Lichenibacterium dinghuense: one gene and its partner. The protein of the gene in region 1 binds, or shares a complex with, the protein of each later gene. Links are inferred from orthologs where the notes say so. Each region holds a gene or a part of one and is shown in the gene's direction. Other genes may lie near its edges. The genes, in order: rpsG and tig.

What was found.
Region 2: the proteins of rpsG (region 1) and tig are in contact, whole or in part, in a crystal structure (PDB 3GTY), measured with the Thermotoga maritima proteins. The link is inferred for Lichenibacterium dinghuense from one-to-one orthologs. Residues at the interface, in WP_004081843.1 of Thermotoga maritima: Lys34, Lys52, Lys55, Glu59, Arg62, Gln63, Glu66, Asn67, Lys69, Val71, Arg95, Ala109, Lys110, Lys111, Gly112, Arg113, Pro114, Glu117, Glu121, Ile124, Ala125, Tyr127, Asn128, Asn129, Thr130, Gly131, Lys135, Asp139, Arg142, Met143; in WP_004081061.1 of Thermotoga maritima: Glu122, Val124, Val129, Leu130, Tyr133, Glu188, Gly259, Ile262, Tyr263, Glu266, Ser270, Glu273, Gln274, Glu277, Arg308, Gln311, Ile312, Ser315, Tyr316, Glu325, Arg329, Arg336, Leu363, Phe366, Trp367, Arg373, Leu377, Arg381, Leu384, Glu387.

What each region holds. Positions count from the first base shown.
Region 1 is NZ_JAJLMN010000001.1:829,802-833,419, reverse strand. What follows is about bases 13-2,698. They hold rpsG (30S ribosomal protein S7), read left to right. Parts: upstream 13-963; coding sequence 964-1,434; downstream 1,435-2,698. Other genes in these bases: fusA (elongation factor G), read left to right, coding at 1,468-2,698; rpsL (30S ribosomal protein S12), read left to right, coding at 580-951; L7N97_RS03995 (DUF1640 domain-containing protein), read right to left, coding at 13-139. In the rest of the region: more of L7N97_RS03995, read right to left, coding at 1-12; more of fusA, read left to right, coding at 2,699-3,543; tuf (elongation factor Tu), read left to right, coding at 3,583-3,618.
Region 2 is NZ_JAJLMN010000001.1:3,967,094-3,974,068, forward strand. The notes cover bases 1,153-4,012. They hold tig (trigger factor), read left to right. Parts: upstream 1,153-1,804; coding sequence 1,805-3,220; downstream 3,221-4,012. Other genes in these bases: L7N97_RS18935 (NAD(P)H-hydrate dehydratase), read left to right, coding at 1,153-1,169; L7N97_RS18940 (hypothetical protein), read left to right, coding at 1,365-1,511; L7N97_RS18955 (ATP-dependent Clp protease proteolytic subunit), read left to right, coding at 3,319-3,948. Outside these bases: more of L7N97_RS18935, read left to right, coding at 1-1,152; ATP-dependent Clp protease ATP-binding subunit ClpX, read left to right, coding at 4,165-5,445; lon (endopeptidase La), read left to right, coding at 5,763-6,975. UniProt on the Bacillus subtilis protein: Involved in protein export. Acts as a chaperone by maintaining the newly synthesized protein in an open conformation. Functions as a peptidyl-prolyl cis-trans isomerase.

The sequences.
Region 1 (3,618 bases):
TGAGGTCGGCCTTGATCGCGAGGTCGCCCTGCATCGCCTCGGCGAAGGCGTCGGCCACGCCCTCGGCCTGCTCGGGGCTGAATCGGGCCTTGTCTTGCAGGTTGCGAGCGAGGCGGAGCGGGTCGAACACGGCGCTCATCGTCGGGATCGCCCTTCTTCGGCGATGAAAGGCTCTGGACCGTTGATCCCTTGTAGCGCCGCTCTGCCATCGGGGCAGGGGTGGCATTCCGCGCCGGACATTCTCTCGGGGCGGGCGGTTGCGCTGTTGACGCCCCCGGTGTCGCCCGGTAAGAGAGGCCAACTTTCGGCAGGCCGTAGGTACTTTCGCTCCGGGACGACGCGTCCCGGACCAAGAAGAGCCTAAACGCTGCCGGGCTCACCTGAGACCAAGCTCCGGTCGCTCGCGCGGGCGGGGTTCATCGAAAGAAGCAAGAGCGTGGCGCGTCATGCGTCGCGGTCCTCTGCATTTGGTGCGCTTGAGGTCCGGAAGGACCATGGGCGCACTTCGCTTTGCACGCGTTTCGGCGCCGGCGTCTCCGCCGTGCCGGGCCGCCCGGATCGGACCTAGAGAAGCCAGACATGCCGACGATCAGTCAGTTGATCCGCAAGCCGCGCGTCGTCGCCAAGGCGCGCAACACGGTGCCCGCGCTGCAGCAGAGCCCGCAGAAGCGCGGCGTTTGCACCCGCGTCTACACCACGACCCCGAAGAAGCCGAACTCGGCTCTCCGCAAGGTCGCCAAGGTGCGCCTGACCAACGGCTTCGAGGTCATCGGCTACATCCCCGGCGAGGGCCATAACCTTCAGGAGCACTCGGTGGTGATGATCCGCGGCGGCCGCGTGAAGGATCTTCCGGGCGTGCGCTACCACATCATCCGCGGCGTGCTCGACACCCAGGGCGTCAAGGACCGCCGCCAGCGCCGGTCGAAGTACGGCGCGAAGCGTCCGAAGTAAGGAACTGACACGATGTCCCGCCGCCACAGCGCAGAGAAGCGTGAGATCATCCCGGACGCCAAGTACGGCGACGTGACCCTCACCAAGTTCATGAACTCGATCATGTACGACGGCAAGAAGTCGGTCGCCGAGGCGATCGTCTACGGCGCCTTCGAGAACATCGAGCAGCGCCTCCGCACCGAGCCCCTGCCGATCTTCATGCAGGCGCTCGACAACGTCGCCCCCGCCATCGAGGTCCGCTCGCGGCGCGTCGGCGGCGCCACCTATCAGGTGCCGGTCGAGGTCCGTCCGGAGCGCCGCCAGGCGCTGGCCATCCGCTGGCTCATCACGGCCGCCCGCGGCCGCAACGACAAGACCATGGTCGACCGCCTGTCGGCCGAGCTGATGGACGCCGCCAACAACCGCGGCAACGCCGTCAAGAAGCGCGAAGACACGCACCGGATGGCCGAAGCCAACCGCGCCTTCTCGCACTATCGCTGGTAATCCGGCGAACCCGCGCCTTCCGAGGATCGACCCATGCCCCGCTCACATCCGATCGAAGACTACCGCAACTTCGGCATCATGGCCCACATCGATGCGGGCAAGACGACCACGACCGAGCGGATCCTGTTCTACTCCGGCAAGTCCCACAAGATCGGCGAAGTCCACGACGGCGCCGCCACCATGGACTGGATGGAGCAGGAGCAGGAGCGCGGCATCACGATCACGTCGGCCGCCACCACGACCCAGTGGAACGGCAAGCGCCTGAACATCATCGACACCCCCGGCCACGTGGACTTCACCATCGAGGTGGAGCGCTCGCTCCGCGTGCTCGACGGCGCGGTCTGCGTGCTCGACGGCAACCAGGGCGTCGAGCCCCAGACCGAGACGGTCTGGCGCCAGGCGGACAAGTACAACGTGCCCCGCATCGTGTTCGTCAACAAGATGGACAAGATCGGCGCCGATTTCTACAAGTGCGTCGACGACATCAAGACCCGCGTCGGCGGCCGTCCGGTGTGCATCCAGCTGCCGATCGGCGCTGAGTCCGACTTCAAGGGCATCATCGACCTCGTCCGCATGAAGGCGGTCGTCTGGGAGAACGAGAACCTCGGCGCCAACTACCACGACGAGGAGATCCCCGCCGACCTGCTCGACCGCGCCAAGGAATACCGCCTGGCGATGATCGAGGCCGCCGTCGAGCTCGACGACGACGCCATGTCGGCCTACCTCGACGGCACCGAGCCGGACGAGGCCACGCTGAAGCGGCTGATCCGCCTCGCCGTGCGCAAGATCGCCTTCCACCCGGTGCTGTGCGGCACGGCCTTCAAGAACAAGGGCGTGCAGCCCCTGCTCGACGCCGTCGTCGACTACCTGCCGTCCCCGCTCGACCGTGAGGCCATCAAGGGCATCGACGTCAACACCGAGGCCGAGGTCACCCGTCCCGCGTCGGACAGCGAGCCCTTCTCGCTGCTCGCCTTCAAGATCATGGACGACCCCTTCGTCGGCACGATCACGTTCTGCCGCGTGTATTCGGGTCACATCGAGAGCGGCACGACCGTGCTGAACTCGACCAAGGACAAGAAGGAGCGCATCGGGCGCATGCTCCTGATGCACGCCAACAACCGCGAGGACATCAAGGAGGCCTATGCCGGCGACATCGTCGCCATGGCGGGCCTGAAGGACACCCGCACGGGTGACACGCTCTGCGACACGCAGAAGCCGGTGATCCTGGAGAAGATGGAGTTCCCCGAGCCGGTAATCGAGATCGCGATCGAGCCGAAGTCCAAGGCCGACCAGGAGAAGCTGGGCGTCGCCCTGCAGAAGCTGGCCGCCGAGGACCCGTCCTTCCGCGTCTCGACCGACACCGAGTCGGGCCAGACGATCCTCAAGGGGATGGGCGAGCTCCACCTCGACATCAAGGTCGACATCCTGCGCCGGACCTACAAGGTGGACGCCAACATCGGCGCCCCCCAGGTGGCCTATCGCGAGAAGCTGACCCGCCGCGTCGAGCAGGACTACACGCACAAGAAGCAGACGGGCGGCACGGGCCAGTTCGCCCGCGTCAAGATCGTCTTCGAGCCGAACGAGGCCGGCGCCGGCAACCTGTTCGAGTCGAAGATCATCGGCGGCGCGGTGCCGAAGGAATACGTGCCCGGCGTCGAAAAGGGCATCAACTCGGTCATGGGCGCCGGCATCCTGGCGGGCTTCCCCGTCGTGGACGTCAAGGCCACGCTGATCGACGGCGCCTTCCACGACGTCGACTCGTCGGTCCTGGCGTTCGAGATCGCCTCCCGGGCGGCCTTCCGGGAAGCGTTGCAGAAGGGTGGATCGGTTCTGCTCGAGCCGATCATGAAGGTCGAGGTCGTGACGCCGGAGGAATACACCGGCTCGTGCATCGGCGACCTGAACTCCCGCCGTGGGCAGATCCAGGGGCAGGACGTGCGCGGCAACGCCAACGTCATCAACGCCATGGTGCCGCTGGCCAACATGTTCGGCTACGTGAACCAGCTCCGCTCCTTCTCGCAGGGGCGCGCCACCTTCACGATGCAGTTCGACCATTACGAGCAGGTTCCGGCCAACGAGGCTGCCAAGGTCCAGGCGAAGTACGCCTGACCTCCCCACACGAAGACCACAGCTTGAGAGGAGCCTTCCATGGCTAAGGAAAAGTTCTCGCGGAATAAGCCGCAC
Region 2 (6,975 bases), 3.1 Mb from region 1 along the record:
ACCTCGTGGTCGACGCCCTGTTCGGCGCCGGCCTGTCCCGTCCGCTCGACGGCGCCGCCGCCGTGCTGGTCGAGCGCGTCGCGGCCGCGCGGCGGCCGGTGCTGGCGGTCGACCTGCCGTCCGGCCTGTCGGGCGAGTCCGGCGCCGCCCTGGGCCCCGCCGTCCGCGCGACCGAGACCGTGACCTTCTTCCGCCTGAAGCCAGGCCACCTGTTGATGCCGGGTCGCGAGCGCTGCGGGCCGGTGACGCTGGCCGACATCGGCATCGACCCGGCCGTGCTGGACGGCATCGGCGCGACCCTGTTCCACGATCTGCCGGACCTCTGGGAGCGCCACTACCCGCGCCCCGCCGCGGCCGGGCACAAATACACCCGCGGGCACCTCGTCGTCGTGTCGGGCCCGATGCCGACGCTCGGCGCCGCGCGGCTGTCGGCCCGCGGCGGGCTGCGGATCGGCGCCGGCCTCGTCACGGTCGCGAGCCCCGCCGACGCGCTGGCGATCCACGCCGCGCAGCTCACGGCCGTGATGCTGAAGCCCTTCGACGGGCCGGAGGCCTTGGCCGGCATCCTCGCCGACGCGCGTCTCAACGCCGTGGTGATGGGGCCGGGCCTCGGCCACGGCGCCGACGCGCCGGCGCTGGTCGCGGCGGCGCTGAAGCCCCGCGGGGCGCCGCGCGCGGCCGTGCTCGACGCCGACGCGCTGACGCTCTTCGCCGGCCGGGCCGACGATCTGGCCGCGCTGGTGCGCGGGGCGGGGGGGCCGGTGGTGGTCACGCCGCACGACGGCGAGTTCGCCAGGCTGTTCGACGGCGCCGCCGGCGTGCTCGATGCCCCCACCAAGGTCGAGCGCGCGCGGGCCGGGGCGCGGCGGCTCGGGGCCGTGGTGGTGCTGAAAGGGCCCGACACGGTCGTGGCGGCCCCCGACGGCCGCGCCGCGATCGCCGGCGAGGACGCGCCCTGGCTCGCCACGGCGGGGAGCGGCGACGTGCTGGCCGGCATGGTGGGCGGGCTGCTGGCGCAGGCCATGCCGGCCTTCGAGGCGGCCTGCGCCGCCGTCTGGCTCCACGCCGCCGTGGCGAACCACCACGGCCCCGGGCTGATCTCCGAGGACCTCCCCGAGGCGCTCCCGGCGGTGCTCCGCGCGCTGTTGGCGCGGTACGGCGGACGCTGACGGGGCCGCGTCCTCCTTCCTCTCCGTGATCGTCGGCCGGCATGGACGGCAACGGAGACGCGCAGCCGCGGACGGGCGTGGATGCGGCAGCCCACCCGCCCACCTCCGTCCCGTTCCGGCACATTCCCGTCCGGCCCCCGATTTGCGGCTTCGCCCCCGCGCGGCGCTCCGCCGTGCCGTTTCGGCGAGGTTGCCATGCGTTTCGTGCCCGTCGCCGCGGTCCTGCTCGGGACGGCGGCCCTCGCCTTCGCCCGTGCCGCGACGGTTGCCCCCGAGGCCGCCCTGCCGGTGTGGGCGCTCTTCACCTTCGCGGTGTCGGCTTTCCGCGAGCCGCTGCGCTGAGCCCACTTTTTTGCTGCATCGGGCCGGGGGCGTTGATAAGACGCTCCGTCCGGGTTGGCCGGTTGCGAGACGGGCGGGCGTGGCGGAATTGGTAGACGCGCTGGATTTAGGTTCCAGTGACTCACGTCGTGGGGGTTCGAGTCCCTCCGCCCGCACCATTTCGGCAGGTTCCCACCGGGCCGCGCGGAGCCAGCGCCGGCCCGATCCTTCCTCGCACCCGTCCTCCGCCCTGCGGCGCCCCGGGAATTGCTTTCGCCGACCCACGGCACCGAGACGAGTGAAGGACTGAGACGATGCAGGTTACCGAGATCAGCGCCTCCGGGCTCAAGCGCGAATACAAGGTCGTGCTCCCCGCCGCCGATCTGGCGTCCCGCCTCCAGGGCGAACTCGTCGGCATGAAGGACAAGGTCCGCATCAACGGCTTCCGCCCCGGCAAGGTGCCGCTGTCGCACCTGAAGCGCCTGTACGGCCGCTCCATCATGGGCGACGTCGTGCAGAACGCCGTGAACGAGGCCAACCGCAAGATCGTCGAGGACAACAACCTCCGCCTCGCGCTGGAGCCCAAGATCGACCTCGCCTCCGACCAGGCCGAGGTGGAGCGGGCCATGGAGGCCGAGGGCGACCTGTCCTTCACGGTCGCGGTCGAGACCATCCCGGCCTTCGAGACCGGCTCCTTCGAGGACCTCGAGCTGGAGCGCCAGGTCGCCGAGATCTCCGACGACGAGATCCAGCGCTCGGTCGACTCGCTCGCGCAGGGCAGCCGCTCCTACACGCCGCGCGAGGGCGACGACGCCGTCGCGGCCTCGGGCGACCGCCTGAAGATCGACTTCGAGGGCCGCATCGACGACGTGCCCTTCGAGGGCGGCAAGGGCGAGGACGCGCCGCTCGTGCTCGGCTCGAACACCTTCATCCCCGGCTTTGAGGACCAGCTCGTCGGCGCCAAGGCCGGCGAGGAGCGCCGCATCACGGTGACGTTCCCGGCCGACTACAACGCGGCCCAGCTCGCCGGCAAGGAGGCCACCTTCGACGTCAAGGTGCGCGAGGTCGGCGCGCCGGGCGAGCAGAAGCTCGACGACGACTTCGCCAAGACCTTCGGCTTCGACACGTTCGAGGCGCTGCGCGACGCCATCCGGTCGCGCATGCAGGAGGACTTCTCCCGCGCCTCGCGCGACCGCATCAAGCGCTCGCTGCTCGACGCGCTCGACAAGCGCTACAGCTTCGAGCTGCCCGAGGGCCTCGTCGGCCAGGAGTTCGACAACATCTGGCGCCAGGTCGGGGCCGAGCAGGGCCGCACCGGCAAGACCTTCGCCGACGAGGACACGACCGAGGAGGCGGCGCGTGCGGAATATCGCCGCATCGCCGAGCGCCGCGTGCGCCTGGGCCTCGTGCTGGCCGAGGTCGGCGAGAAGGCCGGCATCAAGGTCGAGGACGCCGAGGTCGGCAAGGCCCTGGTCGAGCTGACGCGCCAGTACCCCGGCCAGGAGAAGGCCGTGTGGGAGCACTACACCAAGAACCCGCAGGCCTTGAGCGAGATCAAGGCGCCGCTGTTCGAGGAGAAGGTGGTCGACCACATCGTCGGCCAGGCCAAGGTCACCGAGCGCACCGTGTCGCGCGACGAGCTGTTCAAGCCGCAGGACGACGAGGACGGCGCGCCGAAGTCGGTTCCCGGCATCGAGCAGGCCGGCGCCGAGCAGCCGTCCGAGGGCTGACGCCGTGCCCGGCGGGGCGCATGTTGCGCTCCGCCGGGGTGGACATATATTCGACGCATGGCCCCGCGGGGCCGCTGACAGGGAAGAGGGCCGGTCCGATGCAGGATCCGATCGCGATGTACAACAACTACCTCATCCCGCAGGTGATCGAGAACACGAGCCGCGGCGAGCGCGGGTTCGACATCTATTCGCGCCTGCTGCGCGAGCGCATCATCTTCCTGACCGGGCCGGTCGAGGACAACATGGCTTCGGTGATCATCGCCCAGCTGCTGTTCCTCGAAGCCGAGAACCCGAAGAAGGAGATCTCGCTCTACATCAACTCGCCGGGCGGCGTGGTGACGGCGGGCCTCGCCATCTACGACACGATGCAGTTCATCCGCCCCAAGGTGTCGACCCTCTGCGTCGGCCAGGCCGCGTCGATGGGCTCGCTGCTGCTCTGCGCCGGCGAGGCCGGCATGCGCTACGCGCTGCCCAACGCCCGCGTGATGGTGCACCAGCCCTCCGGCGGCTTCCAGGGCCAGGCGTCGGACATCCTGCGCCACGCCGAGGACATCACCAAGATCAAGCGCCGGCTGAACGAGATCTACGTCAAGCACACCGGCAAGGACTACGACACGATCGAGCGCACGCTCGACCGCGACCACTTCATGACCGCCGACGAGGCCCAGGCCTTCGGAATCATCGACAAGGTGGAGACGGTCCGCGTCGAGGCGCCCGAGACGAAGTGAGGCGAGCCGCGGGTCTGGCCCGGGGCACGCCGCCCGCCCCGGGCTTGATCTCGCCGGAAAGCTGTGTTGGCGTCGGACGTCGGCCCCCGGAGACCCTGGCGCGGTGCCGCTCCGCGCAGACCCCCATGGTGCACCTTTCATTAGCCGGCCGCGGCTAATCCTTGAAAAATGATTCGAATCGCGCCCGGCGCGAAGCGGGTCGGACTGGAGACGACAATGGTTGGAAAAGCCGGCGGCAGCGATTCGAAGAACACGCTGTATTGCTCCTTCTGCGGCAAGAGCCAACACGAAGTCCGCAAGCTGATCGCGGGTCCGACGGTCTTCATCTGCGATGAATGCGTCGAACTGTGCATGGACATCATCCGTGAGGAGAACAAGTCCTCGCTGGTGAACCGCCGCGACGGCATCCCGACCCCGCGCGAGATCTGCAAGGTCCTCGACGACTACGTGATCGGCCAGCCCCAGGCCAAGCGCGTTCTGTCGGTCGCGGTGCACAACCACTACAAGCGGCTGAACCACGCGCAGAAGCACAACGACGTCGAGCTGGCGAAGTCCAACATCCTGCTGATCGGGCCGACCGGCTCGGGCAAGACGCTGCTCGCCCAGACGCTCGCCCGCATCCTCGACGTCCCCTTCACCATGGCGGACGCGACGACCCTCACCGAGGCCGGCTACGTCGGCGAGGACGTCGAGAACATCATCCTCAAGCTTCTCCAGGCCTCAGACTACAACGTCGAGCGCGCCCAGCGCGGCATCGTCTACATCGACGAGATCGACAAGATCTCCCGCAAGTCGGACAACCCGTCGATCACCCGCGACGTGTCGGGCGAGGGCGTGCAGCAGGCCCTGCTGAAGATCATGGAGGGCACCGTCGCCTCCGTGCCGCCGCAGGGCGGCCGCAAGCACCCGCAGCAGGAGTTCCTGCAGGTCGACACGACCAACATCCTGTTCATCTGCGGCGGCGCCTTCGCGGGGCTGGAGAAGATCATCTCGGGCCGCGGCAAGGGCACGTCCATCGGCTTCGGCGCCAAGGTCCAGGCCCCGGACGACCGGCGCACCGGCGAGGTGTTCCGCAAGGTCGAGCCCGAGGACCTGCTGAAGTTCGGCCTCATCCCCGAGTTCGTCGGCCGCCTCCCCGTGATCGCCACGCTGGAGGACCTCGACGAGGAGGCTCTGAAGAAGATCCTCACGGAGCCGAAGAACGCCCTGGTGAAGCAGTACCAGCGGCTGTTCGAGATGGAGTCCACGGAGCTGATGTTCCAGGACGAGGCGCTGAACGTCGTCGCCAAGAAGGCGATCGAGCGGCGCACCGGCGCCCGCGGGCTGCGCTCCATCATGGAGGGCATCCTGCTCGACACGATGTTCGACCTGCCCGGCCTCGACGGGGTCGAGCAGGTGGTGATCGGCCCCGAGGTGGTCGAGGGCAACGCCCGGCCCCTCTACATCTACTCCGAACGCGGGGCGGAGAAGACCGGGACGGGCGCGGCCAGCGCCTGAGGGGATCGAAGGGGCGGGGCCGGCGACGGTCCCGCCCTTTCCCGTCCAGGGCTTGCTCGGGGCGGGATCGACCCGCGGCCGGCCCGCGATAGTCCTTGAATGACGATCGGGTGACCGCCATCTTTTGATCAGGGCATCGGCGACGGGGCGGTTCAGGCCGCCCGATCCGGTCGCTCCGTGCCCCGGGGTGCAGTCGTCTGGCCCCGCGGTGCGCTTCGGTCCCGTCCGGTCACATCCCGGTCGGGCGCCGCGGCGAATGTCCGACGGCGGCTTCAGGAGAAGCGCCGGCGTGCGTCTCCCTCCCGACAGGATGCAGCATGAGCAGTCCGAAACGCGCCCCCGCCACGCCAGGGTCCATCGACACCTATCCGGTCCTGCCGCTGCGCGACATCGTCGTGTTCCCCCACATGATCGTCCCGCTCTTCGTGGGCCGCGAGAAGTCCATCCGCGCGCTCGAAGAGGTGATGAAGGCCGACAAGTTCATCCTGCTCGCCACGCAGGTGAACGCCACCGACGACGACCCGGCCACCGACGCCATCTTCACCACCGGCACGCTCGCCTCGGTGCTGCAGCTGCTCAAGCTGCCCGACGGCACCGTCAAGGTGCTGGTCGAGGGCTCGCGCCGCGCCAAGGTCGGCAAGTACGTGAGGACCGACGAGTTCTACGAGGCCGACGCCGAGGCGCTGGCCGACGACCCGCTCGACAAGGTCGAGGTCGAGGCGCTGGCCCGCTCGGTGGTCAGCGAGTTCGAGAACTACGTCAAGCTGAACAAGAAGATCTCGCCCGAGGTCGTGGCCGCGGTCGGCCAGATCTCCGACTATCCGAAGCTCGCCGACACGGTGGCGTCCCACCTCGTCGTCAAGATCTCCGACAAGCAGGGCATCCTGGAGACCACCTCGGTCGCCCAGCGCCTGGAGAAGTGCCTCGGCCTGATGGAGAGCGAGATCTCCGTGCTGCAGGTGGAGAAGCGCATCCGCACGCGCGTCAAGCGCCAGATGGAGAAGACCCAGCGCGAGTACTACCTCAACGAGCAGATGAAGGCCATCCAGAAGGAGCTCGGCGACGAGGATGGCAAGGACGATCTGTCCGAGCTCGAGAACCGCATCAAGGAGACCAAGCTTTCCAAGGAGGCCCGCGACAAGGCGCAGGCCGAGCTGAAGAAGCTGAAGCAGATGTCGCCCATGTCGGCCGAGGCCACCGTGGTGCGCAACTACCTCGACTGGCTGCTGTTGATCCCGTGGAACAAGCGCTCCAAGATCAAGCGCGACCTGCCGCTGGCCGAGTCCACCCTGAACTCGGACCACTACGGGCTCGACAAGGTCAAGGAGCGCATCATCGAGTACCTCGCGGTGCAGAGCCGCGCCAACAAGCTCACCGGCCCGATCCTGTGCCTCGTCGGCCCCCCCGGCGTCGGCAAGACCTCGCTCGGCCGCTCGATCGCCAAGGCGACGGGGCGCGAGTTCGTCCGCATCTCGCTCGGCGGCGTGCGCGACGAGGCGGAGATCCGCGGGCACCGGCGCACCTACATCG